4 regions of the Paracidovorax wautersii genome follow, and region 3 is predicted to be linked to each of the others. Evidence: predicted binding sites of a transcription regulator. Region 3 holds the regulator's gene; each other region holds the start of a gene.
The links. The regulator sigma-54, encoded in region 3, starts transcription at its own class of promoters, with help from an activator protein. The targets are predictions, from matches to a motif close to TGGCANGNAANCTGCTTT.

Region 1: a site for sigma-54 is predicted at 4,671-4,688, ahead of QE399_RS05590 (pilin). Genes of this name have one in related genera too.
Region 2: a site for sigma-54 is predicted at 2,957-2,974, ahead of glnA (type I glutamate--ammonia ligase). Genes of this name have one in related genera too.
Region 4: a site for sigma-54 is predicted at 3,289-3,306, ahead of QE399_RS20510 (circularly permuted type 2 ATP-grasp protein). Genes of this name have one in related genera too.

What each region holds. Positions count from the first base shown of each region.
Region 1 is NZ_JAVIZX010000001.1:1,198,105-1,205,339, forward strand. Features, by position in the region: gene QE399_RS05575 (glycosyltransferase) at 1-574, opposite strand, end outside; gene QE399_RS05580 (O-linked N-acetylglucosamine transferase, SPINDLY family protein) at 574-3,567, opposite strand; gene QE399_RS05585 (hypothetical protein) at 3,582-3,935, opposite strand; gene QE399_RS05590 (pilin) at 4,187-4,612, opposite strand; gene QE399_RS05595 (FHA domain-containing protein) at 4,801-5,463, opposite strand; gene QE399_RS05600 (Stp1/IreP family PP2C-type Ser/Thr phosphatase) at 5,576-6,349, opposite strand; gene QE399_RS05605 (TerC family protein) at 6,598-7,235, opposite strand, start outside.
Region 2 is NZ_JAVIZX010000001.1:2,759,428-2,766,662, forward strand. Features, by position in the region: gene QE399_RS12440 (polysaccharide deacetylase family protein) at 1-47, shown strand, start outside; gene QE399_RS12445 (sterol desaturase family protein) at 68-1,114, shown strand; gene QE399_RS12450 (EI24 domain-containing protein) at 1,146-2,036, shown strand; gene QE399_RS12455 (competence/damage-inducible protein A) at 2,033-2,854, shown strand; gene glnA (type I glutamate--ammonia ligase) at 3,020-4,435, shown strand; gene QE399_RS12465 (hypothetical protein) at 4,640-5,155, shown strand; gene glnL (nitrogen regulation protein NR(II)) at 5,165-6,229, shown strand; gene ntrC (nitrogen regulation protein NR(I)) at 6,275-7,235, shown strand, end outside.
Region 3 is NZ_JAVIZX010000001.1:930,977-938,211, forward strand. Features, by position in the region: gene QE399_RS04280 (THUMP domain-containing class I SAM-dependent RNA methyltransferase) at 1-363, opposite strand, end outside; gene QE399_RS04285 (methyl-accepting chemotaxis protein) at 487-2,346, shown strand; gene QE399_RS04290 (RidA family protein) at 2,671-3,150, shown strand; gene QE399_RS04295 (TspO/MBR family protein) at 3,382-3,939, shown strand; gene QE399_RS04300 (RNA polymerase factor sigma-54) at 3,976-5,559, opposite strand; gene lptB (LPS export ABC transporter ATP-binding protein) at 5,641-6,363, opposite strand; gene lptA (lipopolysaccharide transport periplasmic protein LptA) at 6,423-7,070, opposite strand.
Region 4 is NZ_JAVIZX010000001.1:4,514,133-4,521,367, forward strand. Features, by position in the region: gene QE399_RS20500 (VF530 family protein) at 1-96, shown strand, start outside; gene QE399_RS20505 (alpha-E domain-containing protein) at 374-1,342, opposite strand; partial or broken gene QE399_RS20825 (alpha-E domain-containing protein) at 1,414-1,482, opposite strand; gene QE399_RS20805 (alpha-E domain-containing protein) at 1,476-1,622, opposite strand; gene QE399_RS20510 (circularly permuted type 2 ATP-grasp protein) at 1,624-3,168, opposite strand; gene QE399_RS20515 (DNA internalization-related competence protein ComEC/Rec2) at 3,398-6,001, opposite strand; gene QE399_RS20520 (RidA family protein) at 6,165-6,623, shown strand; gene pdxY (pyridoxal kinase PdxY) at 6,697-7,235, shown strand, end outside.

The sequences.
Region 1 (7,235 bases), 270 kb from region 3:
CGCCGTCCAACAGTTCGCAATCGGCGGGCCAACGGCCAAACTGGTTCAGTTGCGTCTTGAACATTTGCCCGTAGTGAACTGCTCCCGAAAGATAAGGCATGTCCAGAACCGTACCGCCAGCGCCGACCTGCCGAAGAAACCACGCAAATTGCCCAGGCAGCCTGCGGGTGTTGCCGGCAATTCCTACGAGGTCAAACCGGCGGATGCCTCGCCAGAGCTCTTTCAAAGCGTCGTGGTGAAGGAGCCATGCATCGTCATGAATAAAAACCAGCACGTCCGAAGCGTTTGCTGCATCAATGGCTTCGTTGTAGACCGCGGGCAGGCCTCTCCGATTTTCGAAAGCAATCCTCATCCGGACGCCAGGCATTTCCCGCCAATCCTTAAGCCGCTTGCCAAGCAACGACTTCTGCCAGAACTCGTCCTCGCGCATCCTGGTCGCTGCCACGAAGCAAATGGCGCTACGGCGATCACGGCGGTCAAAATACGCCTGGGTGACAATCCTGCCAACGAAAGCCCGTTCCAAGGCAGCTCGGAAAGCCTGTGCGATCCGGTGGAGAAAAATACCTGCGTGCATCAATGGTCCGCAATGAAAACCGGTGGAAGATCGACGGGGTCCTGCGTGAACCAGTGGAGTACCGAAGCAGCCTGCACTGCGGACGGCACGGAAACAGACCAAACGGTGGTTTCCTCGTCGGGAAACAGCCAAGGGTCGAGTTTCAGTGAATCCGCGATGAACAGCCGCGCCGGACCAAGGTACCGATCGTCCAGCGAAACGCGCCAATCCAGCGAGATGCCTAAGCGAGAGCAGGCGCCCACTCGTAACCCTTCCCGCGCAGCACAGTGACTAAAGTATTCCTCTAGCAGTGGACCTGCCTCTTCCAACTCTGGCATGAACTTCGGACCGCGCACAGATTTCAGCGCACGAAGATTGACAGCTACAAAGCAACCATCTACCACGCCCAGACCGGTGGCAATCCCTCCATCGTCCCGGCTCAAAGCGGAAACCTCCCAATATTCGTTTCTCTCTCCGGATGGGATGAGGTATCCGCCGGCCTTGTCCGGTTGGCTACACGTACGCCAGTCCAGCCGATCCCATCGCCGCGCGCCGTAGCATCCCACGACATCGCACTGCGCAAACGCCAGGTCCAATTGCGTCCAAAAGTCGTGACGCCAGAAATCAACGTTTGCGTGCACGCAGACCAGAAAATCTGTCTCACCGTCGTTTACAAGCCGCTCGTATGTACGCGACTTTTCACTGGATGCGCATTGCACAAAACGCATGTGGGCAGATGTAGGCGGATCAAGCTCGCTTAACCGCGCCGAATACTTCTCAAAAATGCTGCTGTCCTCCGTCACGATGCAAACAACGATCTGACGAGGCTCGGCCGATCCAGATGTCAGCAGATCGCCCTGCTGTGTAAGGACATGGCCGTCGGCGAGCACACGAGAGGCGCACTGCAGTAGGTCACGCTGGCAGCGCTCAGAATAGCTAAGCGTTTGAAACTGAAAGAGAGCCTGCACTGCTTCACTGGCTGCGCCGGGTCGCCCATCGAGTAGGAGAAAGCGGGCCTCATTGACCAACCCCTTGACTTGATCCTCCACCTCGGAGAATTCTGAGCGGCGCTCTTTCAAATAGTCGGCCGCCTCTCCGAAGCGTCCTAGGCTGGTCAAACGCTCCGTCCAGAGTACATGCGCTGCACCACAATATGGGTGCAGATCGAGACAATAATCTACGATGCGACGGGCAACGCCAAACTGCCCATACCGTAGCGCAATCAGGGAGCGACGCACTAACTCCTGCGCCGGAAGCACGTGGGATGCTTGATCGATCACCGGGTCGGGTGGCGCTTCAAGCCAGTTGCGGTAAAAACTTTCTACGTCGCGCGCGAACATCTCTCCGTTCCCAAGAGACGTTGTTTCAAAGCGCTGACGAGCTTCTCGACGAAAACGGCAGAGCTCCTCGATATCTTGTGCGCCACGCACCGCTTGGTCGACATAAGCCTGTGCGCTGTCCACTATCCAAGCTTCGGCACCAAGGTTCTTCATGATGGATTCACCCATGCGCGAAGCAAGCGCCCGCCCCTTACGCGATAACACAGGGACGCCTGAATACGTGGCAAAGCAGGTCGTCGTTCCACCGTTGAAGGGGTATGTGTCGAGGACGATGTCGATATCGTTGTACGCTGCGAATAAATCTCGAGGCATCGTGGGTGGGAGAAGTTCCACCTGTTCAGGGCGGATCCCGGAACGGAGGAGCGATGTCTCAAAGGCTGATTTGCGTAGCGGATCGGCAAAATTCACGGCACGAATCACCAAACGGCTTCCCGGCAAGCGAGCAAGCACCTGCCCCCAGCATTCCATCGTTTCCGCAGACACCTTTCCGATATTTCCAAAGCAGCCGAACGTGACGTAACCCTTGGACAAAACCGGCGGGTCTGAGGGGGCTGGTATTTCCGTCTTCGGATCAAAGCACCAGAAAGACTGAGGAAGAACCGCCGGCGCCTCGCTATATAGTGCAGGCATCTGCGGATCCACCAAGTGCCGATCCAGCAATTTGGCGTCAATCGTTTTCAGGCCGGTCGTGGGTGGATAGCCCAGCCCTGTCACCTGCAACGCTGCAAATCGGTAGCGCAGCATATCCAGGCGATTGGCTGAAGTATGGCCCGCCAGTTCAACCAAGACATCCAATTCGTGGCTATGCAGCAATTCGGCTAGCTCATCATCACTCATCGGTGCGACGGCAAAAAAATGGTCTGCAGCGCTTTTCATAAGCGCCGTTTGCTCGTCCTCACTGTAATGGTCGTGGTACAAAAAAATCTCGATCGCAGCACGATCGTGCCCTTCCAGCAAAGGCCGGAAGAAGTACCGGACAGAATGTTCACGAAAATCGGGTGACCAATAACCCACCCGCAACTTGCGCCCCTGGACAGAGGCGGGGCGCCGGTGGGTAGCAGGGAGAGCAGGGCCTATTTCGTGAGGGCGAGGCAGTAACGTGTTCGCCCAGAACTTGTGCTCTGCCGCCAGACGAATCTCGTTTTGCTCTACATATGTGGCTGTAAAAAGAAAGAGGTCGGCCGCCCTGGGCGCGTCGAAATCACCGAGCCAAGCATGGAGCGTATGCTCGATGGAAGCCTCCGCTTCTCCCATCGAAAAAAGCAAAGATGCATAACCGGCCCTCATGCCAGGCAGGCCAGGGGCCTGGATCCGGGCCTTAGCCAACAAATCCAGGGCTTCCGCAGTTCGACAGCGGCCCTTCAACACATTCGCATAGTTAGCGATAGACGGCAAATGGCTGTCATCCAGCGAGTATGCCAAGTCAAAATATCGAATGGCATCGTTTTCTCTGCCAACAGTCGCAAGAGCCGCCCCTAAGTTGTTCAAGGCATCCACGTCATGCGGCCGATGCTTGAGGTACTTTATCCATACCTCGATCGATTCCCTGAGCCGGCGCTGGTCGTAAAGTTTGGCGGCATCGCTTAGTAACGCCCCTACATCGGCGGCCGATGATTGCGTCAAAGAATTAGCGGACCGTCGTACAAATAATCTCTTGGCATATTCCAACAGCATGGGCGGCAGGGTCTTTAGAGTTGATCTGGTTTTCGACGCGAAGACTCTACGATGAGACCTTCGACCGCGATATCGATAAACTGCTTCGGGTAGCCCGCATCTTTTAACGCCCATCGGAAATTATTGGCCAGCACGGCCCTGCCCCAAAATCCCCGACCGACTTCAACCTCTTGATTGAGCTTACCGAAGGCCTGCTCCAACACCCGCGTAATACGATTTGCAGATAACGTGTGAATTCGATCACTCACAGTCTTCGGTGGAAGGCTTCTGATCAAGTGCTCAGCCACGCCTGCTGCCATTTGCTTTTCACGCTGAAAGGAAAACCTTTCAAATATGGACATTCTAGGAGCCCCGTTGTACTGTTTCATTTTCTACTCGCAAAACAATGTCAAGAAGCGTTGGCTGCCTGCATGAGGACTGGATGCAGACACCACCGGATGCTCTCAATAAGAACATACGGACTGAAGCTGCAAATTCGGCCCCATACTTCAACCGGCTCTGTCGAAATAGACGCCAAAAGCGAATCAGCAAAAAAAAACCTGGCTGGATGAGCAGCCAGGCTTACCGCACCACCGAGAAGACGGACTCTTCTCGGAAGCGGCGACTTTCGCAAATACGATCAGCCGCGGCAGGACGACGGCAGGTACTTAGCAGGCGTACCGCTGCAGGTCCATGTGATCGTACCACCCGTGGTGACACCACTGAGAGACACCGTGACGGCCGAAGGACCGCCCACTGCAGAAGACGCGCCAATGACGGTGATCGCGGCACCGCTCGTAGCGGTTCCGACGCTTGCAGACGAGACCTTGCCGATTTGCGCGATAGAACAGTCCGAACTGATAGCAGCAGGCAACGAGCCGTTAGCCTGGAAGGCCTCCGTCACGCACGTACGTGCGGAGCTCGCCGCCAGAACCAGTTCCGACACTTTCGCGCGGACCGTGTAGTCTTGGTAAGCAGGCAGTGCCACGGCAGCCAGAATACCGATGATCGCCACCACGATCATCAGTTCGATCAGGGTGAAACCCTGTTGCAGAGTACGCTTCATAAATCTCTCCTTGGAGTAATTGCACGAACCTGCAGAAAATTCTCCAGGTCATGCTTGTACAGCAGTTACCGTGCCATGACCCATTACGCGAGTAGTACCTTAGCGCGCCTCCACTTCGACATTTTTGTCACTCCAGGCGGACGCATTTCGTTGCCCGGGGCAACACATACTGACGCGTTTGGCACATCCTAAAGCTGAGCAAACTCCATGGCGGTGCCGGCTAACTCCACCCGATCTCCGTCCTTCAGCGCGACAGGTTCGGCCCCCAGGGACTGACCATTTAGTAACGGCGGCTGAACGCCATCCACATGCGCCAGCACGAAGGCGTGCGGGCGCCGAGTGATCGACGCCACCGTGGATCCGGGCTTGCCTATGGTGGTAACGACCTTGGTCAAGGCCAGTTCGCGGCCGGCTGCTGCGCCCGAGAGCACGCGAATGGAGCCATTCAGAGCCACAGGCTGCGCGGCGGCCGTCGACGTCAGCGGGGCTGGCCTCGAAGTCAAAGGTCGCGGAGCCTCCATACCGGGCGTGAAAACCAAGGTCTTGTCGAAGCTATCCGCCTCTGCGTCGCCTACGAAGCGGATTTTGTACTTGCCCACTTCGATCATGTCGCCGTGGTTGAGCGCCTGGCGCTTGGTGGATTGCCCGTTGACGTAGGTGCCGTTGGTGCTGCCCAGGTCTTCGATCTCCACGGCGTCGCCCACGATGTGGAGGACGGCATGCTCGCCGCTGATCGCTAGGTTGTCGATCACCACGTCGTTGTACGGCCGGCGCCCGAGCGTTGTGCGCTCCTTGAGCAACTGGACTTCCTTGATCACCACCCCGTCAATCGACACGACCATTTTGGGCATGTTCCGCTCCTCGCTCATTCAGCCAACGGCTTGTTTGTAGATTTGTTCTTTGCTCTGCCCATGCCCATCCCATGGACACACGGCACTCGATGCGATGCGCGCCTGCGGTCCGCTAGGCCGCCGCACTTTGCACCAGCACGACGCTGACGTTGTCCCGCCCGCCAAGGGCATTGGCCAAGGACACCATCTGCTGCGCCTTGTCTTCCAAAGCAATTGGCATGCGCGCCACGGAGGCAAGATCCTCGTCGTTCACCATGTCGGTCAGCCCATCTGAGCACAGAATAAAGAGGTCCCCAGGCCGCACCGCGAATTCGTTGATGTCCGGCTCGGCGATGACATCCACGCCCAAAGCCCGGGTCACCAGGTTCCGGCAACCGGAAACTGCGGCTTGCTGCGGAGTCATGAACCCTGCGTCGATCTGCTCCTGCAGCCACGAATGGTCTTTGGTGATCTGCTGAAGCACCCCGCCCCGCAGCCGATAGCAGCGGGAGTCTCCGATGTGTGCCAAGGTCAGGTGCGTGTCGTGAAAAGCGGCCACCACCAGCGTCGTGCCCATGCCAGCGTAAGCGGCATTGGAGAGAGAGGCATCCAGGATGGCCCGATTGGCACTGTCGATGCAGGCGGCCAGAGCCCGCCGCACGCCAGACAGGGCTGCGTCTTCGCCCCACTGAGCCAGCCAGAGAGCAAGCTCATCGCCCACCAGCGATGTGGCCATCGCCGCCGCTACTTCCCCCGCGTTGTAGCCCCCCATGCCATCGGCCAACAGCGCGAGCCGGGCGGGTACATGGAAGGCCACCGAATCCTCGTTGTTTGCCCGGACCTGCCCCCGGTCGGTCACCGCGCAGAACTCGTAGCGCAGCGCGGAGGGGCCGGTCAGGCGCACCATGCGAGACCTCTGCAGGGCGGGATGCCGGCGGGCGCAGCGGACTCTACCGACGTGTCTAAAAATGGCGCCATGTCGTGCTTTGGTGCGTTGGACCGGGCATCATAGACGACAGTTTCCGAAACACGCGTCGCCATAGGTTGTGCATAACAGCACAGCGACGGGACGGCCAAGCCAGAAGACTGCGAGCGGGCGGGCCTGCCGCCCATCAGGACGCGGCCAGAGCACGCAGTCTCTAACCGAAAAGGCGCTCAGCCGGCAACCGCTGCCCTCTGCGAGCGGGCCTGAAGGAACTTGCCCAACCCCACCACGAACAACGCTCCCAGGCCGGCCGCGATGTAATGCAACGCAGGATGTGCCAGCGCGTAGTCGCGCAGGAAGGCGTCGCTGGCGATCGTTTCGCCGCCCACCCAGCCGATCAGGCCGGCACCCAGCAGGATGATGATGGGGAAGCGCTCCATGAGCTTGATCATCAGCGTGCTGCCGAAGATCACCAGCGGGATGCTGATGGCCAGGCCGAGGATGAGCAGGACCATGTTGCCGTGCGCGGCTGCGGCCACGGCGATCACGTTGTCAAGGCTCATCACCAGGTCGGCGATTAGGATGGTGCGCACGGCCGCCATGAGGCCGCCACCCGACTTGCCTTGTTCGCCTTCGTCATCACTGTCGGTCAGCAGTTGCAGACCGATCCACAGCAGAAGGCAGCCGCCGACGATCTGCAGGAACGACAGTTCCAACAGCTTGGCCGCCACCACGGTGAGCACGATGCGCAGGAACACGGCGGCGCCGGAGCCCCAGAAGATGGCTTTTTTCTGCTGATGCGGGGGGAGGGAGCGCGCTGCGAGCGCGATGACGACGGCGTTGTCGCCCGAGAGGATGATGTTGATCC
Region 2 (7,235 bases), 1.8 Mb from region 3:
GGGAGCATCCGGACTACCAGGCGGCGCTCCGCGCGGCCAAGCCTTGACGAAGGGTATTGGACGGATCATGGACCGGATGTTGGCTATCTTTGACGGCGTGCAGCAGTGGCTCTTCGAGTCCGTCTTTCAGCCAGTACTCTTCTGGCTGGGCTTGGCCAATGTGCTCGAGGATGCGTACGACGCCACGGGATGGCTGGTGGTGGGAGTGCTGCAATTGCTTGTCATGCTGCTGTTGATTGCCCCGTTGCAGCGCTGGCGGCCAGTCGAGGCCGTGACGGATCCGAAAGCCATTCGTGTCGACATCCTCTACACCCTCATTCACCGGTTGGGGGTATTCCGCCTGGTGCTCTTCTTCGCTGTGACCCCGCTGTGGGACGGGCTGTTCGGCTTCCTGCGGGTGCACGGGCTCAGCACCTTCCATCTGGACGAAATCTGGCCCGGCGTGACCGATATCCCGTGGGTCAGCCTGCTGATATACCTGGTGGTGTTCGACTTGCTGGATTATTGGATCCACCGCGGCCAACACCACTTCGAATGGTGGTGGCGCCTGCACTCGCTGCATCACTCGCAGCGGCAGATGACGATGTGGAGCGACAATCGCAACCATTTGCTGGATGACTTGCTGCGCGATCTCATCGTGGTGACGGTGGCGCAGCTGATCGGCGTGGCGCCGGGGCAGTTTGTTGCCATCGTGGCGCTGACGCAGCTCAGCGAAAACTTCCACCATGCGAATGTGAGGCTGTGGTTCGGGCGCTGGGGCGAGCGGCTGTGGGTGAGCCCCCGTTTCCATCGGCGGCACCACACGATCGGGATCGGGCATGAGGCCCCTTCGACGCGCCATACGATGGGCGCACAGGTCGCTTCGCTGTCTGAACCTGTGCGCGCCGGCCCCGCTCACGCTGAGCGGCCGCCTGTCCTCGGCGGCAACAACTTTGGCGTACTGCTTCCATGGTGGGACATGCTTTTTGGCACGGCCAACTTCGAGCTGCGGTACGAGCCTACCGGGGTGCGGGACCAGGTGGAGCCGGGGCCCGATGGCCGCGTGCGGGATTACGGCAGCGGTTTCTGGTCGCAGCAGTGGCGCGGCCTTCTGCGGTTGTGGGGGCATGGCTAGATTGGCCTTGTTCAGGCGCTATCCTTGAGGCATGGGACAGCTTCTGGATTCCTTCTGGCGAGCCGCCGCCTATTGCGTGCTGCCGCGCGTCATAGCTCTGTCTTTGCTGCCGTTGCTGCTGATTGCTTTGATCGCAGGAGGGGCCGCCTATTTCTGGTGGGCCGCGGCCGTCGCATGGACGCAGGCTGCGCTTCAAGGCTCCGATTGGCTGGCCATGCTCTGGTCTTGGTTGCAGGCCTTCGGAATTCCAGATCTGCCGTCGGTACTGGCTCCGCTGCTGGTCGTAATGGTTGCCGTGCCCGTGGTGGTGGTCGTGTCCGTGCTGGCGGTCGCGTTGCTGATGAGCCCGGCGATGGTCAGTCTTGTGGCGGATCGCCGGTTTCCCACGCTGGAGCGACAGAAAGGCGGCTCTTTCATGCTCAGCCTTGCGTGGTCGCTGGGCGCGACGGTGGCCGCGCTGTTGGCGTTGGTGGCCTCGATGCCTCTGTGGCTGGTGCCGCCGCTGGTGCTGATACTTCCTCCGTTGATTTGGGGCTGGCTGACTTACCGCGTTTTGGCGTTCGATGCGCTGGCCGAGCATGCTAGCAAGGAGGAGCGCATCGAACTGTTCAAGCGGCATCGCTTCAAGCTTCTGGGCATTGGCGTGATGTGTGGGTATCTGGGCGCCGCGCCCGGCATCGTCTGGGCGTCGGGTGTCGTTTTTGCCGCCGCATTCCTTGTACTGATTCCCCTTGCGATCTGGATCTACACGCTCGTGTTCGCATTTTCTGCCCTGTGGTTCACCCACTTCGGGCTGGCTGCGCTGCAACGCTTGCGGCAGGAGCGCGATGCGCTGCACCAAGCCGCCGTTGCGTCCGTGGCTCCTGCGGCTCCTTCCGCCGGCATGGCGCCATCGTCTTCCTCCTCCTCTTCCCTCCCATGATTCCCACATTTGGTCTCATCATCGTCGGCGACGAAATACTGTCCGGCAAGCGGGCCGACAAGCACCTTCCCAAGGTCATCGAGCTCCTGACTGCGCGCGGCCTCTCTCTGGGATACGCCGACTATGTGGGTGATGATCCCGAGCGAATCACCGCGACGCTGCGGCGGGCCTTCGCTTCAACAGACGTGGTGTTTTCCTGCGGCGGCATCGGCGCCACCCCGGACGACCATACGCGCCAGTGCGCAGCACACGCCCTCAACGTGCCGCTGCAGTTGCACCCGCAGGCCGAAGCGTTGATCCGTGAGCGCATGCAGGATGTGGCGAAAGAGCAGGGTGAGGCTTATGAGCCCGATCGACCCGACAACGTGCACCGTCTCAACATGGGCGTGTTCCCTCAGGGGGCGCAGATCATTCCCAACCCTTACAACAAGATTCCGGGGTTTTCCTGCCAAGGCGCTGGTGGCGGCAGCGTGCACTTCGTTCCAGGCTTTCCGGTCATGGCCTGGCCCATGATCGAGTGGGTGCTCGACCAGGAGTGCTCGCAGTGGTTCAACCAGCAACCGCAGACCGAGCATTCGGTCGTCATCTACGGCGCCATGGAGGCGGCACTGACGCCTTTGATGGAGCAGGTGGAGCGCGACCACCCGCAGGTTCGGGTGTTCAGCCTGCCCAGCGTCGATCACCCTGTGCATGGGCGGCACATCGAACTGGGGGTAAAAGGTCCATCTTCGGCCGTTCCAGCGGCCTGGACGTTGTTGCACCAGAGTTTGCACGGTATTGGTGCAAACTTCGGCCCCGAAGTGGTGCGTAATTTTTGAGGTACGAAGCAGGCTAGAGGTGTGTATCACATTGGTGCAGGGCAGCGCATGCGCGGTACAGGGGAGCCCCGACGCTCCGCCTTAGTGCATGCCCAGCCTTCTTGGCACGTAAACTGCTTTTCTTTCGACGTTTTTTCAACAAGCGCTTAAATCCTGGAGATCCTGATGGCAAAGACCGTTGCAGACGTGATGAAGCTGGTGAAGGAAAACGAAGTCAAGTTCGTGGACTTCCGCTTTACCGACACCCGTGGCAAGGAACAGCACGTGACCGTGCCGGTGTCCCACTTCGACGAAGACAAGTTCACGTCGGGCCATGCATTTGACGGATCGTCCGTGGCGGGTTGGAAGGGCATCGAAGCGTCGGACATGCAACTCATGCCCGACCCCAACACGGCCAACATCGACCCGTTCTTCGAAGAAACGACGCTGTTCCTGCAGTGCGACGTGATCGAGCCCGGCGATGGCAAGGCCTATGACCGTGATCCCCGTTCCATCGCCAAGCGCGCCGAAGCCTACCTGAAGGCCTCTGGCTTGGGCGACACCGCCTACTTCGGTCCGGAACCCGAATTCTTCATCTTCGACGGCGTGCGCTGGTCCAACGAACCCGGCAAGGTCATGTTCGAGATCGAAGAGTACGAAGCCCCCTGGAATTCGGGCGCCAAGCTCGAAGGTGGCAACCGCGGCCACCGCCCCACAGTCAAGGGCGGCTACTTCCCCGTGCCCCCGGTCGACAGCACGCAAGACATGCGCGCCGAGATGTCCCTGATCCTCGAATCCCTGGGCATCCCGGTCGAAGTGTTCCACCACGAAGTGGCAGGCGCCGGCCAGAACGAAATCGGTACCAAGTTCAGCACGCTGGTCGAGCGCGCCGACTGGACCCAGGTTCTGAAGTACGTGGTCTGGAACGTGGCCAACGCCTATGGCAAGACCGCCACCTTCATGCCCAAGCCCTACGCCGGCGACAACGGCTCCGGCATGCACGTGCACCAGTCCATCTGGAAGGATGGCAAGAACCTGTTCGCCGGCGACGGCTATGCCGGTCTGTCCGACTTCGCGCTCTACTACATCGGCGGCATCATCAAGCACGCCCGTGCCCTGAACGCCATCACCAACCCGGGCACGAACTCGTACAAGCGCCTGGTGCCCGGCTTCGAAGCCCCTGTGAAGCTGGCCTACTCGGCCCGTAACCGCTCGGCCTCGATCCGTATTCCTTACGTCGCGAACCCGAAGGGCCGCCGTATCGAAGCGCGCTTCCCCGATCCTTCGGCCAACCCCTACCTGGCTTTCTCCGCCCTGATGATGGCGGGTCTGGACGGCGTGGAAAACAAGATCCATCCGGGCGAAGCCGCCACGAAGGACCTGTACCACCTGCCGCCCGAAGAAGACAAGCTGGTGCCCACCGTGTGCCACAGCCTCGATCAGGCGCTGGAGTACCTGGACAAGGACCGCAGCTTCCTGACGAAGGGCGGCGTGTTCACCGACTCCATGCTGGATGCCTACATCGACCTGAAGATGGGCGAAGTCACGCGCTTCCGCATGGCTCCCCACCCCGTCGAATACGACATGTACTACTCGCTGTGATGCATGGCGTGGCAGCGGTCTGCGCTGCCGCGGCACCATCTCGCAAGGGCGGCTTCGGCCGCCCTTTTTCATGAGGGGCTTGCACGCCCGATTTCTGCTGGGGGCAAAGCCCCGCGGCTACGACCGGGCTGCGTTGGCGGCCCAGATCGATTGTTGGATACTTGCCTTCGTCTTGCATGCTTCCCGCATGCGCACGAGGAAACCATGAAGAAACCGCTCATCGCCCTGTTTGCTGCTGCCTCGTTCATGCCCTTTGCGGCATGGTCGCAGGATCGCATCTTCCGGTGCGGCAACGAGTACACCAACAACGCCACACAAGCGAAGGAGCGCGGCTGCAAGCCGGTGGAGGGGGGGAATGTCACCGTGCTGCAAAGCCCCCGTCTGCCGGCCGCCGCAGGTGCGCCGTCCTCCGGTGGCGGCAGTGGCGGCAGCGCTGCGTCCCCGTCGCCTTCGAATGCTCCCCGTGTGGCGACATCCGACCAGCGTGCGCGCGATGCCGATGCCCGGTCGATCCTCGAGTCGGAACTGCGCAAAGCCGAAAGCCGCGTGGCCGAACTCACGCGCGAATACAACAACGGCACGCCCGAGCGCACGGCGCTTGAGTTGCGCAATCCGCAGGGCTACATCGAGCGCACGGCCGAACTGAAGGCCAGCTTGGCAAGGGCCGAGAGCGACGTTGCCGGCATCAAGCGGGAACTGGCGCGTCTGCCCGCGCCTTAGGACGACTTTTTGGACAAGCCCGATACCGAGCGCTATCACGCGCTGGACCTCGTTTCCACCCTCGTCGCGGTACTGCGTTCCGACGGTGCCGTGGTGTTCGCCAATGCCGCGCTGGAAAATTCGCTCGGGCTGTCCCGGCGCACATTGGAAGGCACGGACTTCAGCGGTTTCTTCACCGATCCTGCCTTGTTGCAGACCGCGCTGGCGGGGGCCCGCGGGCAGGACTTCGCCGCGCTGCGTTTCGAGGCGGGCTTGCGACGCGGGCAGCAGGAAGCCGTGCCGGTGCATGTGAACGTCTCGGTGGCCGAGCATGGCGGTGAGGTGCTGGTGGAACTGTGGCCGCTGGAGGCGCAGGCGCGCCAGGACCGCGAAGAGCGGCTGCGCGAGCAGGCACTGGCCAACAAGGAACTGATCCGCAATCTCGCGCACGAGATCAAAAACCCCCTGGGCGGCATCCGGGGTGCGGCCCAGTTGCTGGAGATGGAGCTGCAGAGCCCCGAGATGACCGAGTACACGCAGGTCATCATCCACGAGGCGGATCGCCTGCAGAGCCTGGTGGACCGGCTGCTGGCGCCGCACCGGCACCCGCACCTGGTGGGCGACGTGAACATCCATGAGGTCTGCGAGCGCGTGCGCTCGCTGGTGCTCGTCGAGTACCCGCACGGCCTGCGCGTGCAGCGCGACTACGACACATCCATTCCCGAATTCCGCGGGGACCGTGCACAGCTGATCCAGGCGCTGCTGAACATCGTGCAGAACGCGGCGCAGGTGCTCACCGAGCGCATCGCCCAGGGTGACGCCGTGATCACCCTGCGCACGCGCGTGGCGCGACAGGTCACATTCGGCCGGCAGCGTTACCGCCTGGCACTGGAATTGCATGTCATCGACAACGGACCGGGCGTGCCCGAAGCCATCAAGGAGCGTATTTTTTACCCTCTGGTGACGGGGCGGGACGGGGGATCGGGACTGGGGCTGACGCTGGCGCAAACCTTTGTGCAGCGCCACCACGGATTGATCGAATGCGACAGCGTGCCGGGTCGTACCGATTTCCGCATCCTCATTCCCTTGCCCTGAAGGTCCCGACACATGCCATCAACGGGAACAAGGTAGAACAATCACATGAAGCCGATCTGGATAGTAGATGACGACCCCTCGATCCGCTTCGTCCTAGAAAAGGCCCTGGCACGCGAGAACCTGCCCACGCGCAGCTTCACGCATCCGCGCGAGGTGCTCGATGCCCTCGCCGAGGTCGCTGCCGGCGACCCGGCGCGCCAGGGGCCACAGGTCCTGGTCAGCGACATCCGCATGCCGGGTGGCTCGGGCCTGCAGCTGCTGGAGCAGGTGCGCGAGCAGCAGCCGGGCCTGCCGGTCATCATCATGACCGCCTATTCCGATCTGGACAGCGCCGTGTCGGCCTTCCAGCGGGGCGCCTTCGAATACCTGCCCAAGCCGTTCGATCTGCCCAAGGCGGTAGAGCTGATCCGCCGCGCGGTGGAGGAGAGCCAGCGCGAAGAGGTCACCGAAGAGCGGCAGACCGCCGCGCCCGAAATGCTGGGCCAGGCGCCGGCCATGCAGGACGTGTTCCGTGCCATCGGCCGGCTGAGCCAGAGCCAGGTGACCGTGCTCATCACCGGCGAATCCGGTTCGGGCAAGGAACTGGTGGCCCGGGCGCTGCACAAGCACTCACCCGTGTCCGGCGGCCCCTTCGTCGCCATCAACACCGCCGCCATTCCCAAGGACCTGCTCGAGTCCGAACTCTTCGGCCATGAGCGCGGCGCGTTCACTGGCGCGCAGACGCAGCGGCGCGGTCGCTTCGAGCAGGCCGAGGGCGGCACCCTGTTCCTGGACGAAATCGGCGACATGCCGTTCGACCTGCAGACCCGCCTGCTGCGCGTGCTGTCGGACGGACAGTTCTACCGCGTGGGCGGCCATGCCGCGGTCAAGGCGCATGTGCGCGTAATCGCCGCCACCCACCAGAACCTGGAGCAGCGCGTGAAGGAGGGCGGTTTCCGCGAGGACTTGTTCCACCGACTGAACGTCATTCGCCTGCGTCTGCCGGCTCTGCGCGAACGGCACGAAG
Region 3 (7,235 bases):
CACGGCATCCTTCACCTTCAGCGCGGCGAAGTTCAGGCTGGTGAGCGGGCTGTGCTGGGCCGTCACTTCGATCTTGAAGCTCTGGCGCGTGGTGAACCAGATCTCCCAGGCGACATCGCTGGCCATGCCGTAGAGATCGTTCTCGCTGCGGTACATGCGCTGGCCCACCTGCACCAGCACGCGCTGGGCCAGGCGGCTGTACAGGTTGAGCAGCAACGCGTCGCGCCAGGAGGCGCGAAGCAGCACGCCGCCCCGGCCGGTGAGCAGGTCGTGGCCGGTCAGCCCGGTGATCTGGTGGACTTCGTCCGCCAGGTAGCCCTCCACGCCGGCGGCGCAGGGCAGAAAGAGTTGAAGTTGGTTCATAGGGAAGCCCCCGAGGATACGCGCTGCGGTCCGCCGCATCCACGTCCGCGGCGTGGCTGAATTTCACACCGCGGCACGCTTCGATGCAACAATGGGTAACGACCTGTCGACAGGAGCCCCACCATGTCCCTCACCCTCCGCGCTCGCCTCATTGCGCTCAGCGTTGCGATCGTTACCGTGGCCATGCTGGCGCTGGCCACGGCCAACTTCCTGACTGTTCGCGGCCACGTCCAGTCCACAGTGGACGCGCAGAGCCGCCAGCTGGTGGCCGCGCAGGCGCGCGCGCTGGGCGACTGGGTCGAATCCAAACGCCTGCTGACCCACACGCTGACGCTGGCGATCGACCAGCCGGATCCGCGCGGCGTGCTGCAGGCCTTGCGCGACGGCGGCGGCTTCTCCGACGCCTACGTCGGGTTTCCGGACAAGCGCACGCTGTTCCTGAACCCCATGCCGGACAGCTACGACGTGACCTCGCGCCCCTGGTACAAGCAGGCCGTGCAGGAGGGCAAGCCCATCGTGACCGCGCCCTACCTGTTCACCTCGCCGCCCGAAGTCGGCGTGACCTTCGCCGAGCCAGTCGGCCCGGCAGGCAACCCCACCGCGGTCGTTGGCACCGACGTGCTGCTGACCACCGTGGTGCGCACCGTGGCGTCCATCCGCCCCACGCCCGACAGCTTCGCCTTCCTGGCCAACCAGGCCGGCGCCATCGTGACGCACCCGGACACCGCGCTGACGCTCAAGCCCGTGTCCACCCTGTCGCCCAACCTGCAGCCTGCCGCCATGCGCGAGCTGGAACAGGCCACCACCGGCATGCGCACGGACATCAACGGCACCGACTACCTGCTCTACAGCCACACCGTGCCGGGCACCGACTGGCAGTTGGTGACCGCCGTACACCGCGGGCAGGCGCTGGCCTCCATCGGCACGCTGCTCAAGGTGTCGGCGATCACCGTGGTGGTGTCGCTGACCCTCGCGATCCTGGTGCTGGGCGCGGCCATTGCCCGCTCGCTGCGCCGCCTCGCCCTGGTGCGCGACGCGCTGGACGACATCGCCTCGGGCGACGGCGACCTGACGCGCCGCCTGTCCACCCACGGCAACGACGAGCTGACGCAGATCGCCCGGGCGTTCAACCAGTTCGTGGACAAGATCGCCGCGGTGCTGGTGCAGATCCGCGATTCATCCGAGTCGGTGCGCGTGGCCAGCACCGAGATCGCCAGCGGCAACCAGGACCTGTCCGGGCGCACCGAGCAGCAGGCCAGCTCGCTGGAAGAAACCGCCGCCGCCATGGAGCAGCTGACGGCCACGGTGCAGCAGAACGCCGAGAACGCACGCCAAGCCAACCAGCTGGCCACGGGCGCTTCCGACATCGCCACGCACGGCGGCACGGTAGTCGGCCAGGTGGTGCAGACCATGGGCGGCATCGAGACCTCGTCGCGCAAGATCGCGGACATCATCGGCGTCATCGACGGCATCGCCTTCCAGACCAACATCCTGGCGTTGAACGCGGCGGTGGAAGCAGCCCGCGCAGGCGAGCAGGGCCGGGGCTTCGCCGTGGTGGCGAGCGAAGTGCGCACGCTGGCCCAGCGCAGCGCCACCGCCGCCAAGGAGATCAAGGCGCTGATCGACGCATCGGTGCAGCAGGTGAACGCCGGCAGCCGCCTGGTGCAGGACGCGGGAGCCACCATGGAGAAGGTGGTGGACAGCGTGCGGCAGGTGACCACCATCGTGGCCGAGATCAGCAACGCCAGCCAGGAGCAGAGCACCGGCATCGCCGAGATCGGCGGCGCGGTGACGCAGATGGACCAGGCCACACAGCAGAACGCCGCGCTGGTGGAGCAGGCCACCGCCGCCGCCCAGTCGCTGCAGCAGCAGGCCGCGCACCTGGCGGAAGTCGTCGCCGGCTTCAAGCTGGAGGCCCACGGGGCGGCAGCGGTGCGGCCGGCACAGGGCGCCACCGGCAGCGAACTGCGCGCCCTGCGCTGAAACCGCGGCATCGCCACGACCGGGCGGCGGCAGGCGGCGGGTGCCGCGGCTGCAAGCCCAGCGCCACCGGAGCGGCCGGTGCGATCCGGGGCTGGTGCACACAGGCCGGCCTGCGAGCCGCGGTGGTGCTCTTGTCCGCGCCGCGGCGCCGGTGCTGCCCACGCCGGTGGATTAGAATGAAAACAGGCCTTAGCCCTTACACAGCAAGCGCATATTGCTATTATTAATATAGCACTTTTCAAAAAATCACTCCCGCCGATGCCACGCCGTGTACAGCGCCCCCACACGGCCGCACTTCCCCCACGCTCCCGTACGCTCAATTCCATGGACAAAGACCAACGCTTCACCCAGGCCGCCGCTGAACTCGGCTATTCCTTCGATGGCGAGATCAAGATCGGCGGCCACTACGTGCCGCTGGTGCGCGACGGGAACACCGTGTACCTGAGCGGGCAGATCCCCCGCGTGGGCGATGTGGTGGTGGTGCAGGGGCGCGCGGGCGACACTGTCTCCCTGCCGCAGGCCCAGCACGCCGCGCGGGTCTGCGTGATGCGCGCGCTGGCGCTGCTGCAGCGGAGCCTGGGCAGCCTGGAGCAGGTACGCACGTTGCTGCGCATCACCGTGTATGTGCAGTGCACGGCCGACTTTACGCAGCAAAGCGAGGTGGCCGACGGCGCATCGGACCTGCTGTTTTCCATCCTGGGCGAGGCCGGCGCGCACACCCGCACCTCGGTGGGCGTGCAGCAGTTGCCCAAGAACGCGACGGTGGAAGTCGATCTGGTCGCCTCCGTGCACGGCCCGGCCTGAGCGCACACTGTGGCTGCCGCCAAGCAGGGCAGGCAGCCGGCCAGCGCCGCACGATCCGAACCCGATCTTCGGACGGGCGTGGGGCCAGTGCTACGTCGGCCATTCCAGCGCATTCGGAAGGCGCCAACGCCCGCCGCGCCGAAGCGCTGCCGTGCAGATCGCGGCGCCGTCCGACACGCGCGGCCCCCTGGCCGGCGCCCCGGCCCGCGCCGGGCGAGAGAAGATCTGCGCATGACCTCGCACACCGCCTCCCCCTCCTGCGCCCGTCCGGCGTCTCCCGGCTCCGCTTTGCCGCCTGCGCAGCCCCGCGGGCGGCAATGGCTGGCACTGGCCGGCTGGCTGGCGCTGGCCTTCGCCACCGCAGCCATCGGCAGCGTGGCCTCGGTGCAGGCACCGCAGTTCTATGGCCAGCTCGTGCAGCCGGAATGGGCGCCCCCGCCCTCCGTCTTCGGCCCGGTGTGGACGGTGCTGTTCGCCCTGATGGGCATCGCCGCCTGGCTGGTCTGGCGCACGCCGCAAGGCGCCGCACGGCGGCAGGCGCTGGCGCTCTTCTGCGGGCAGTTGGTACTCAATGCGCTGTGGAGCTGGCTGTTCTTCCAATGGCAGCTGGGCGCCTGGGCGCTGGCCGACATTGCCGCGCTGTGGCTGGGGGTGGCCGCCACGCTGGCGGCCTTCTGGCGCCTGCGGCCGCTGGCCGGCGCACTGCTGGTGCCCTATCTGGCCTGGATCAGCTTTGCCGCCGCCCTGAACTTCACGCTGTGGCGTCTGAACCCGCAGGTACTGGGCTGACCTGGGAAGTGCCACGCGCGCCGACGGCGCGCAGGCTCAGAGCGCCTTGCGCAGGTTGGCCGGCGCGATCTTGAGCGCCTCGCGGTACTTGGCCACGGTGCGGCGGGCGCACTCGATGCCCTGCTCTTTCAGCATCTCCGCGATCTGGCTGTCCGACAGCGGTTTGTTCGGGTTCTCGGCCGAGACGAACTGCTTGATGAGCGCCCGCACCGCCGTGCTGGAGGCATTGCCGCCCGTCTCCGTGCCCAGCCCCGAGCCGAAGAAGTACTTCAGCTCATAGGTGCCCTGCGGCGTGGCCATGTACTTGGCCGTGGTCACGCGGCTGATGGTGGATTCGTGCAGGCCCAGTTCGTCGGCGATGTCGCGCAGCACCAGCGGGCGCATGGCCAGTTCGCCATGGACGAAGAAATTCTTCTGCCGGTCCACGATGGCGCGCGACACACGCAGGATGGTGTCGAAGCGCTGCTGGATGTTCTTGATGAACCAGCGCGCCTCCTGCAGCCGCTGCTGCAGCGCCTGGTGGCCCTCGCCACCGCGGTTGCCGCGCAGCGCGCCGGCGTAGATGTCGTGCACGCGCAGGCGCGGCATCACATCCGGGTTGAGCTGCACGCTGAAGTTCTGCTGCGCGCCGCGCCCCGTCTTCTTGACGATCACGTCGGGCACGATGATGTTGCGCTCCACGTCCGTGAAGCGCCGGCCGGGCCGCGGCTCCAGCCGCGCGATGAGGGCCATGGCGCTGCGTGTGCGCTCCTCGCCGGCGCCGCAGGCCTGCGTCAGCCGCCGCACGTCGCGGCGGGCGAGCATGTCCAGCGGCTGGCGGCAGATGGCCAGGGCCGCCTGCAGCACCTCGGGGTCGCCTTCCTCGTCGTGCTGCAGCGCCTTGAGCTGCAACGTCAGGCACTCGGCCAGGCCGCGGGCGCCCACGCCCGTCGGCTCCAGGCTCTGCAGCAGGCGCAGGGCCACGGTGAAGCGGTGCACCAGCTCCTCGACCTGCTCGGGATCTTCCTCGCCGGCCAGGCTCACGGCCAGGGACTCCAGCGGCTCGTCCAGGTAGCCGTCGTCGTTGAGCGATTCGATCAAAAAGCGCAGCGCCGCCGTGTCCACCTCGGACAGCCGCAGGGACAGGGCCTGACGGTGCAGGAATTCGGTGAGCGACAGGTGGCTGCGCGCCAGCTCGGTGGCATCGGCCTCATCGCCCTCGTCGCCGCCGTTGCGGTTGCGCGCGGGGGCGTCGCCGCCCCACTCGCTGTCGTCGGGCGCCATGTCCACCGTGCCATCGCCTTCCCAGTCGGGCGTGTCGGTCGCAGCGTCGGCGGTGGCCGGGGTATCGGTATCGGATGAGGCTTCTGCAGCCGTGGTGCTTGCGCTGGATGTTCCTGAATACAGAGCATCTTCAGCGTGTCGGTCGTCTTCCTGTACGGGTGCATCGGCCTGCGCCAGGCCGAAGTCCTCGCGCGGCGCCTCTTCGGCCGTGCGCTCCAGGAACGGGTTGTCGTCGAGCATCTGCTCGACCTCCTGCGACAGCTCCAGCGTCGACAGCTGCAGCAGGCGGATGGATTGCTGCAGTTGCGGCGTGAGCGCCAGGTGTTGCGAGACGCGGAGGGAAAGGCCCTGCTTCATCGCATCAACCGGCGCACGCCGCGGCCGGGCCCATGGGGCGCCGCGTCCGGCACGAAGGGACGGATGGCAGGCAGCCCATGCTCACATCCGGAAGTGTTCGCCCAGGTAGACGCGGCGTACCTCGGGGTTGTCGACGATCTCGGCAGGCGTGCCCTGGGCCAGCACGCGGCCATCGCTGATGATGAAGGCGTGGTCGCAGATGCCCAGCGTCTCGCGCACGTTGTGGTCGGTGATGAGCACGCCGATGCCGCGCTCCTTCAGGAAGCCGATGATGCGCTGGATCTCGATCACGGCGATCGGATCGATGCCGGCGAAGGGCTCGTCGAGCAGGATGAAGCGCGGCTGCGTGGCCAGCGCACGGGCGATTTCCACGCGCCGCCGTTCACCGCCCGACAGGGCCAGCGCGGGCGACTGGCGCAGATGCTCCACGCGCAGCTCCTGCAGCAGGGCCGTCAGGCGCTCCTCGATCACGGCGCGCGTGAGCGGCTTGCCGTGCTCGTCCTTCTGCAGCTCCAGCACGGCGCGCACGTTCTCTTCCACATTGAGCTTGCGGAAGATGGAGGCCTCCTGCGGCAGGTACGACAGGCCCAGGCGCGAACGGCGGTGGATGGGCATGTCGGCCACCGACTGGCCGTCGATGCGGATGTCGCCGCCATCGCAGCGCACCAGTCCCACGATCATGTAGAACGACGTGGTCTTGCCGGCGCCGTTCGGGCCGAGCAGGCCCACGACCTCGCCCTTCTGAACCAGCATGGACACGTCCTTGACGACCTTGCGGCTGCCGTAGGACTTCTCGAGGTGCATCACCTCCAGGCGGCTTTCGCCCGTCGCCCTGGAGGCGGAGGGTGTGGAATTCGAATCGCTCACTTCGCGCCGTCGTTCAGTTGGGGGCTGGACCGCAGGGCCGGTGCCGGGGTGGCGGGCGCGTTGGCCGGCGCGGCACCCGACGCGGGCTCCTTGGGCGCCAGCACGGCACGCACGCGGCCGCCCGGCGTACCCGATGCCGTGCCGGCGGGCGCCGTGCGCTGGCCATCCACGGTGAACACATCGGTGACGTTGTTGTAGACGATGGTGGCCCCCTGCAGCTCGTCGGTCAGGGTGGCCTCGCGGTAGCGGCGCAGCTCGGCGCGGCGGATGAACTTCACGATGTCGGCCTTGCCGTCGTACTCGATCACCTCGCCCTCGCCCTCGACGTATTCGTCGGGCGCTCCGGGCAGCGTGTCGCGCTTTTGGCGGAAGAAGGCGCGCTGGCCGGCCTCCGCGGTGACCACGCCGTACTGGAAGCCGTCCGGATCCTGACGGACATCAAGCCGCGCGCCGCGCAGCACGATGGTTCCCTTGGTCATGACCACGCGGCCGGTGAAGACGCTGGTCTGCTTGAGCTCATCGTGGCGCAGCGCGTCGGCCTCGATGTTCATGGGCTTGTTGCGGTCGGCCTTCTCGGCGCGTACGCCCCATGAGGCACAGGCCAGCGCACAAAGCAGGAGGAGCGGGAGCAGTTGTTTTCTCATAGGGCACGAATCTTGCGGTCATTGTACTGACGCTGCCTGGCCTTTGCGCGGCAAAGACCCGCGATCCCGCAAAAGGCTGCACCGCACCGTCGCAGCACGCTGCAGAAAGCACAACGCGCCCGAAGGCGCGTCGCAGTCTGCGGGCATGCCGGCAGGGCCGGCACC
Region 4 (7,235 bases), 3.6 Mb from region 3:
CTCAAGTTCCTGCGCAAGACGCCCTGGGCGCGGGAGAAGGTGGAAAGCCTGTACCTGTTCATGCTGCGCGAGCAAAAGCGCAGAGGGCAGCGCTGAGCGTCGGCGGGTTCAGCGAACGGCTGCAGCGGGTGGCGCAGGGGCTGATAACCAGCCCAGCCTGTGGCACTTCGGAAGTCATCGGCGCTACAGCGTCGCTATCGAAAAGGTAGCTGCTTGCGCTTGATGCTCAAGTACTTCAGTACCTTTTCACCATCAAGTCCATATAGGACAAGCGCCTGCCGCTATCTTTTCAGATGCAAAGCAGGCGCCTGGGTCCGGTCGGTACTGCAGCCGCCGACGCCGCAGCGCGCGGCACCGGCAGGCCCGGCCGGTGTCAGTGCGGCACGGGCACCAGGAAGTCCCGGCTGATGCCGGCGCCCAGTTCGTTGACTCGGTCGAGGAACTGCGTCAGGTACGCGTGCAGCCCCGTGGCCAGGATCTCATCGATGCGGCCGTAGCGCAGGTCGGCCAGCAGCCGGCCCGCCTTGCGCTGCGTTTCGCGCGACTGGTCGTTGGCGACGACGGCCAGGTTGTCCGCCACCTCGCGCAGGCTGGCGTGCAGCGAGCGCGGCATGTCGGCCCGCAGCATCAGCAGATCGGCCACGCGCTCCGGGGTGATCACGTCGCGGTAGACCTTGCGGTAGACCTCGAACGCCGACACGCTGCGCAGGATGGCGCTCCAGTGGTAGAAGTCGAACTCCGGCGTGGCCCGGCGCGGGTTCTCCACCGAGCCGTGGAAGTCGCGCTGCACGGCGTGGAACTTCACGTCCAGCAGGCGCGCCGTGTTGTCGGCCCGCTCCAGGAAGGTGCCCAGGCGCAGGAAGTGGAAGGCCTCGTCCTGCAGCATGGTGCCCAGCACCACGCCGCGCGAGAGGTGCGAGCGGTATTTCACCCACTCGAAGAACTGCGCCGGATCGCGTTCGAAGGCATTGCCCTGCAGCTGCCGGATGAGTTCCAGCCAGGTCTGGTTCTGCGTCTCCCACACTTCGGTGGTGAGCGCGCCGCGCACGGCCCGCGCGTTCTCGCGTGCAGCGCGCAGGCAGGACACGATGGACGACGGGTTGTTGCCGTCGCGCACCATGAAGTCCAGCACGCCGGCCGGCGTGACCTCGCCATGCTTGGCCGTGTAGGCCGGCATGAGTTCGCTGATGGACAGCAGGCCCTGCCAGCTTTCCTGCGCCATGGCCGCGGACTGCGGCAGCAGCGAGGTCTCGTAGCTCACGCTGAGCATGCGGGCGGTGTTTTCTGCCCGCTCGGTGTAGCGGGACATCCAGAACAAATGGTCAGCGGTACGACTCAGCATGCAGCCTCCTCGGGCAGAAAACCCCGCACGCGCTGCGCGCGCTGGCTGTGTTGTAGCGAAAGCGCGCCTGCGGCTTGCTTTTCTGCCCGCTCGGTGTAGCGGGACATCCAGAACAAATGGTCAGCGGTACGACTCAGCATGCAGCCTCCTCGGGCAGAAAACACCGCACGCGCTGCGCGCGCTGGCTGTGTTGTAGCGAAAGCGCGCCTACGGCTTGCTTTTCTGCCCGCTCGGCGCGGCGGGACATCCAGAACAAATGATCAGCGGTACGGCTCAGCATCTCACGCCCCTCCCAACGTTTGCGTCATGGCGCCCAGCGACTGGGCGGTGCCGCCGAGCGACTGGCTCTGCTCCGGCCACGGCAACGGCGGCGCGGCGCTGTCCTCGCCCAGAACCCAGGTGTCCTTGGTGCCGCCGCCCTGGGACGAATTGACGACCAACGAGCCTTCCTTGAGCGCCACGCGCGTGAGGCCGCCGGCGACCATCTGCACCTTCTGGCCCGAGAGCACGAACGGGCGCAGGTCGATGTGGCGCGGGGCGATGCCCGATTCCACATAGGTGGGGCAGCTGGACAGCGACAGCGTCGGCTGGGCGATGTAGCCCGAGGGGTTGGCGACGAGCGCCGCGCGGAACTCCTCGATCTCGGCCTTGGAGGCCGCCGGGCCGATCAGCATGCCGTAGCCGCCGGCGCCGTGCACTTCCTTTACGACCAGTTCGTGCAGGTGGTCGAGCACGTACTTCAGGTCGCCCTCCTTGCGGCACATCCAGGTCGGCACGTTGGACAGGATGGGCTCCTCCCCCAGGTAGAAGCGGATCATCTCCGGCACGTACGGGTACACCGACTTGTCGTCGGCGATGCCCGTGCCCACCGCGTTGCAGATGGCGACGTTGCCGGCGCGGTAGGCGCTCATCAGGCCGGCGCAGCCCAGCGTGGAGGTGGGGCGGAACACCTGCGGGTCGAGGAAGTCGTCGTCCACACGGCGGTAGATCACGTCCACGCGCTGCAGGCCGCGCGTGGTGCGCATGAAGACGAAGTTGTCCTTGACGACCAGGTCCTGCCCTTCGACCAGTTCCACGCCCATCTGCTGGGCCAGGAAGGCATGCTCGAAGTAGGCGCTGTTGTACATGCCGGGCGTGAGCACCACCACCGTGGGCTCGGCCGAGGTGGGCGGCGCGCTGGCGCGCAGCGTATCCAGCAGCAGGTCGGGGTAATGGGCGACCGGCGCCACCTTGTGCAGCGAGAACAGCTCGGGAAAGAGCCGCATCATCATCTTGCGGTTCTCCAGCATGTACGACACGCCGGATGGCACGCGCAGGTTGTCCTCCAGCACGTAGTACACGCCATCGCCCTTGGCGTCGGGCGCCCGCACGATGTCGATGCCGCTGATGTGCGAATAGATGTTCTGGGGCACGTCCACGCCCACCATCTCGGGGCGGAACTGGGCGTTCTGCAGGATCAGATCGGCGGGGACGATGCCGGCCTGGATGATCTCCTGCCCGTGGTAGACGTCATGGATGAAGCGGTTGAGCGCCGTGACGCGCTGCACGAGCCCCTGCTGCATGCGCAGCCATTCGTGCGAGGGAATGATGCGCGGGATCAAGTCGAAGGGAATGAGCCGCTCGGTGCCGGCGCCGTCCTCGTCCTTGGCGCCGTACACGGCGAAGGTGATGCCGACGCGGCGGAAGATCATCTCCGCCTCCGATCGGCGGGCCTGCATCGCTTCTTCCGGCTGCTTGGCCAGCCACTGGCCATAGCGCTTGTAATGTGCACGCACGTCGCTGCCCTCGAACGGCAGCATCGCGTACATCTCGTCGAACTTCTGCATAAAGCGGTGCCTCCTGTGGAAACGCGTGACACGGTTCATGGGACGCACATTGCAGGACACATGCAGACAGGCCGCACACCAGCGAGCGCGCCCATGAAGTGCCAGCACGCTATCAGCAGCATAGCAAGTTGCGCGCCCACTTCCGGAAAGCCGTGTGAAAGACAGGCGGCCGGGCCCGCGTAGGCAGCCAGGCCGCGCCCTGCCCCCCGCGCCTGCGGGCGCCGCGCGCTCAGTCTTCGGCGGTGGGCGCCGCCGCTGGCAGCGTGTGGTGCCATACCCTGCGGCCCGCCTCGCGCTCGCACTGCACGGACTGTGGGCGGTCGGACGCCCACGTCGCGGCGCCGCAGCGGGCCGTTTCCACCAGCAGCGCCCCCCGCTGCCGGTAGCGGGCCGCCACCTCGGATGCTGGATGGCCGAAACGGTTGCGATAGCCGGCCTGCACCAGTGCAGTGCGAGGCCGTACGGCGTCCAGAAACGCCTCGCTGGACGAGGTCTTGCTGCCGTGGTGCGGCACCAGCAGCACGTCGGCCGCCACATCTTCGCCACGCTGGAGCAGCGCGGACTCCTGTGCACGCTCGATGTCGCCGACCAGCAGCGCGACGGCGCCCCGTCCCCCGCCTGCCGCAGCCACCGGTGCGGCAGCGATGCGCAGCACGCACGACGCGGCATTGGGCTTGGCGGCCTCTGTGCGGTCCGCCGGTGACGGATGCAGCACCTCGAACGCCACGCCATCCCACTGCCAGCGCTGACCGGCCACGCACGGCACCACCGGTCGCAGCGCCTGCAGCGGATGCCCGGCCTCGATGGAGCCCCGCACCGCCGCCTGGGGCTGCTGCGCCAGCACCGCGGCCGCGCCGCCGGTATGGTCCAGATCGCGGTGGCTCAGCACCAGCAGATCCAGCCGCTCGCCAAGGGCCCGCAGCAGCGGCACCAGCACGCGCTGGCCCGCGTCGCTGTCCTGGTGGTAGCGCGGCCCCGCGTCGTAGAGCAACGCGTGGCCGGCGGTGCGCACCAGCACGGCCTGGCCCTGGCCCACATCCACCGCCATCAGGTCGAACTGGCCGGCCGCCGGCCGCGCCGGCTGCCACCACAGGGCGGGCAGCAACAAGGGCAGGCCCAGCAGTCGCACGCCCCAAGGCAGACGCAGCGCCAGCAACGTGCCACCCACCACCGCCACGGCGCCGGCCCACAAAGGGGCGATGGGCAGCGACACCTGGGCCCACGGCCACTGCGCAAGCCATTGCAGGCCGGCAGACAGCGGCAGCACGCACCAGGCGGCCGCGTCCCACAGCGGGGCCCAGAGCACTCCCGCCAGCGCCAGCGGCGTGAGCACCAGCGTCGTCCACGGAATGGCCACGAGGTTGGCGGCCATCCCGACGACGGACATCTGCCCGAAGAGCAGCAAGGTGAGCGGCGTGAGCGCCAGGGTGACCGTCCACTGCTCGCGCAGCAAGGCCACGCCCCGGCCGCGCCATCCCTGAGGGGCGCCACGCGCGCCATGGACGGGGTCGCTCGCGAACAGCACGGCCACCGCGACGAAGCTCAGCCAGAAGCCGGCCTGCAGCAGCGCCCACGGGTCGGCGACCACCACCACAGCGCAGGCCAGCAGCCACACCTGCGGCCACGGCCAGCGCCGCCCGGACAGCCGCAGCAGCGCGACCGTGGCGAGCATGCACACCGTGCGCTGCGCCGGCACGCCCCAGCCGCTGAACAGCGCGTAGCCGGCGGCCAGCGCCACGCCGCATGCCAGGGCCGCCGAGGGTGCCGGCACGGCCAGGCACAGCCGCTGGGAACGCCGCCACAGCGCGCCAGCCACCGCCGCGGCGATCCACGCGAAGAGCGTGATGTGCAGACCGCTGATGCTCATTAGGTGGGCCACGCCCGTGGCGCGGAAGACATCCCAGTCGGCGCGGTCGATCGCGCGCTGGTCGCCCGTGACCAGCGCAGCGACCACGCCGGCCGCACGGCGCCGCGCCGTGTCCGCCGGGTCTTGCGATGCCGCCAGACGCTGCACGATGGCATCGCGCACGTGCTGCCGCGCCTGCTCCACAGGGTATCGCCATGTGCTGGCCAGGCGCACGGGCGCTTCATGGCGTGCCCCGTCGCGCACATAGCCCACGGCCTGCACGCCCTGCTCCCACAGCAGCAGTTCGTAGTCGAACCCATGCGGGTTGTGCGCGCCGTGCGGGGCCTTGAGCCGCACCGTCATCGCCCAGCGCTCGCCCGCGCGCACCGCGGGCAACGGCTCTGACGGGGCGGCCGCCGCCGGCGCATCGCGTGTAAACGAGGAGGACGCATACCACGACACGTCGATCAGCGGCGGCACGGCCACAACCGTCCCGTCAAGGCGGGCCTCTTCCACGGCCATCCGCAGGCGCAGCCCGGCATCGCTCGCCTGCGGCATGGCCGCCACCACAGCGGCGATGCGCATGTCGCGGCCTTCCAGCGCGGGCGGCAGGGCGTCGGCCAGGAACATCGAGGCGCGCAGTCCGCACACGCCGAACAGCAGCAAAGCGCCCCCCGCTGCCGCAGCCGCGGCGCCGGCACGGCCGTGCCTCCAGGGGCGCCCGCCCGGGCGCGCCGGCGCCGCACGCAGCAGCCATAGCGCTGCGCAGCAGGACAGTCCAGCGGCCACCAGCGCCAGATAGGCGCTGCGCGGCCACAGAGCCGCCTGCTGCAACTGTGCGGCCGTGCCCAGCAGGCCGCCGGCCAACCACCAGGGCAGTCGCCAGGGCTGGCCAGCGCCATGCCTTTCAGGTGGCCTTGCAACGGCCGCCTTGCCGTCCGCAGCAACGGCGGCCGGCTGCAGGTTCGGGCGGTGCAAGGCATCCATCCGCACATGCTAGTGCCTGCCGCCGCACCGGTGCGGCGGCCTCGGCGTGTGTAACATGCGGGGCTGCCTGCAGCGCAGCGCCGAGGGCGCCGCCCCGCCGCCTGCCTGGGCCCCACGGCCGGCCGCCGCGCTGGATGTTTTGTTTTTTGCCGCAAGGATTGCCATGAGCGTTTACGACAAGCTGAAAGAACTCGATATCACCCTGCCCCCGGTGGCTGTGCCCGCCGCCGCGTACGTGCCGTACGTGCAGACCGGCAACCTGGTGTTCCTCTCCGGCCACATCGCGCGCAAGGACGGCAAGCCCTGGTCGGCCCAGTTCGGCCGCGACATCACGGTCGAGGAAGGCAAGCAGGCCGCCCGCGCGGTCGCCATCGACCTGCTGGGCACGCTGCACGCGGCCACGGGCAACGACCTGAACCGCATTCAGCGCATCGTCAAGGTGATGAGCCTCGTCAACTCCACCGGCGACTTCACGGAGCAGCATCTGGTGACCAACGGTGCCAGCGAACTGTTCGGCGAAGTGTTCGGCGACAAGGGCAAGCACGCCCGCAGCGCCTTCGGCGTGGCCCAGATCCCCATGGGCGCCTGCGTCGAGATCGAACTGATCGCCGAACTGGCCTGAGTTTCCGGGTTCGTCCGCACCGCGCCGCACCGCTGTCCTGGCGCTGCGGCGTTTTTCATTACCTCGCTCCGCCATGCCTGCTAACACCCCGCCCCTCGTTGCCGAGCCTCCGCTCGTGCTGTCCATCCAGTCCCACGTGGCCTACGGGCATGTGGGAAACGATGCGGCCATGCTGCCGCTGCAGCTGCTGGGCATCGAGCCCGTGGCCGTGCACACGGTGCAGTTCTCCAACCACACGGGCTATGGCGAATTCAAGGGCCAGGTGTTCACGCCGGCGCACATCGGCGACGTGCTGGACGGCCTGCGCGCACGCGGCGTGCTGGCGCGCTGCCAGGCCGTGCTGTCGGGCTACCTGGGCGACGCAGGCGTCGGCGAGGCCATTCTGGCGGCCGTGCAGGAGATCCGCACCCAGCGGCCCGAGGCGCATTACCTGTGCGACCCGGTGATGGGCGATGTGGGCCGCGGCGTGTTCGTGCGCCCCGGCATCCCCGAGTTCCTGCGCCGCCGCGCGCTGGCGCAGGCCAGCATCCTCACGCCCAACCAGTATGAATTCGAGATGCTGCACGGCCAGCCGCTCGGCTCGGTGGACGACGCCATCGCCGCTGCGCGCGC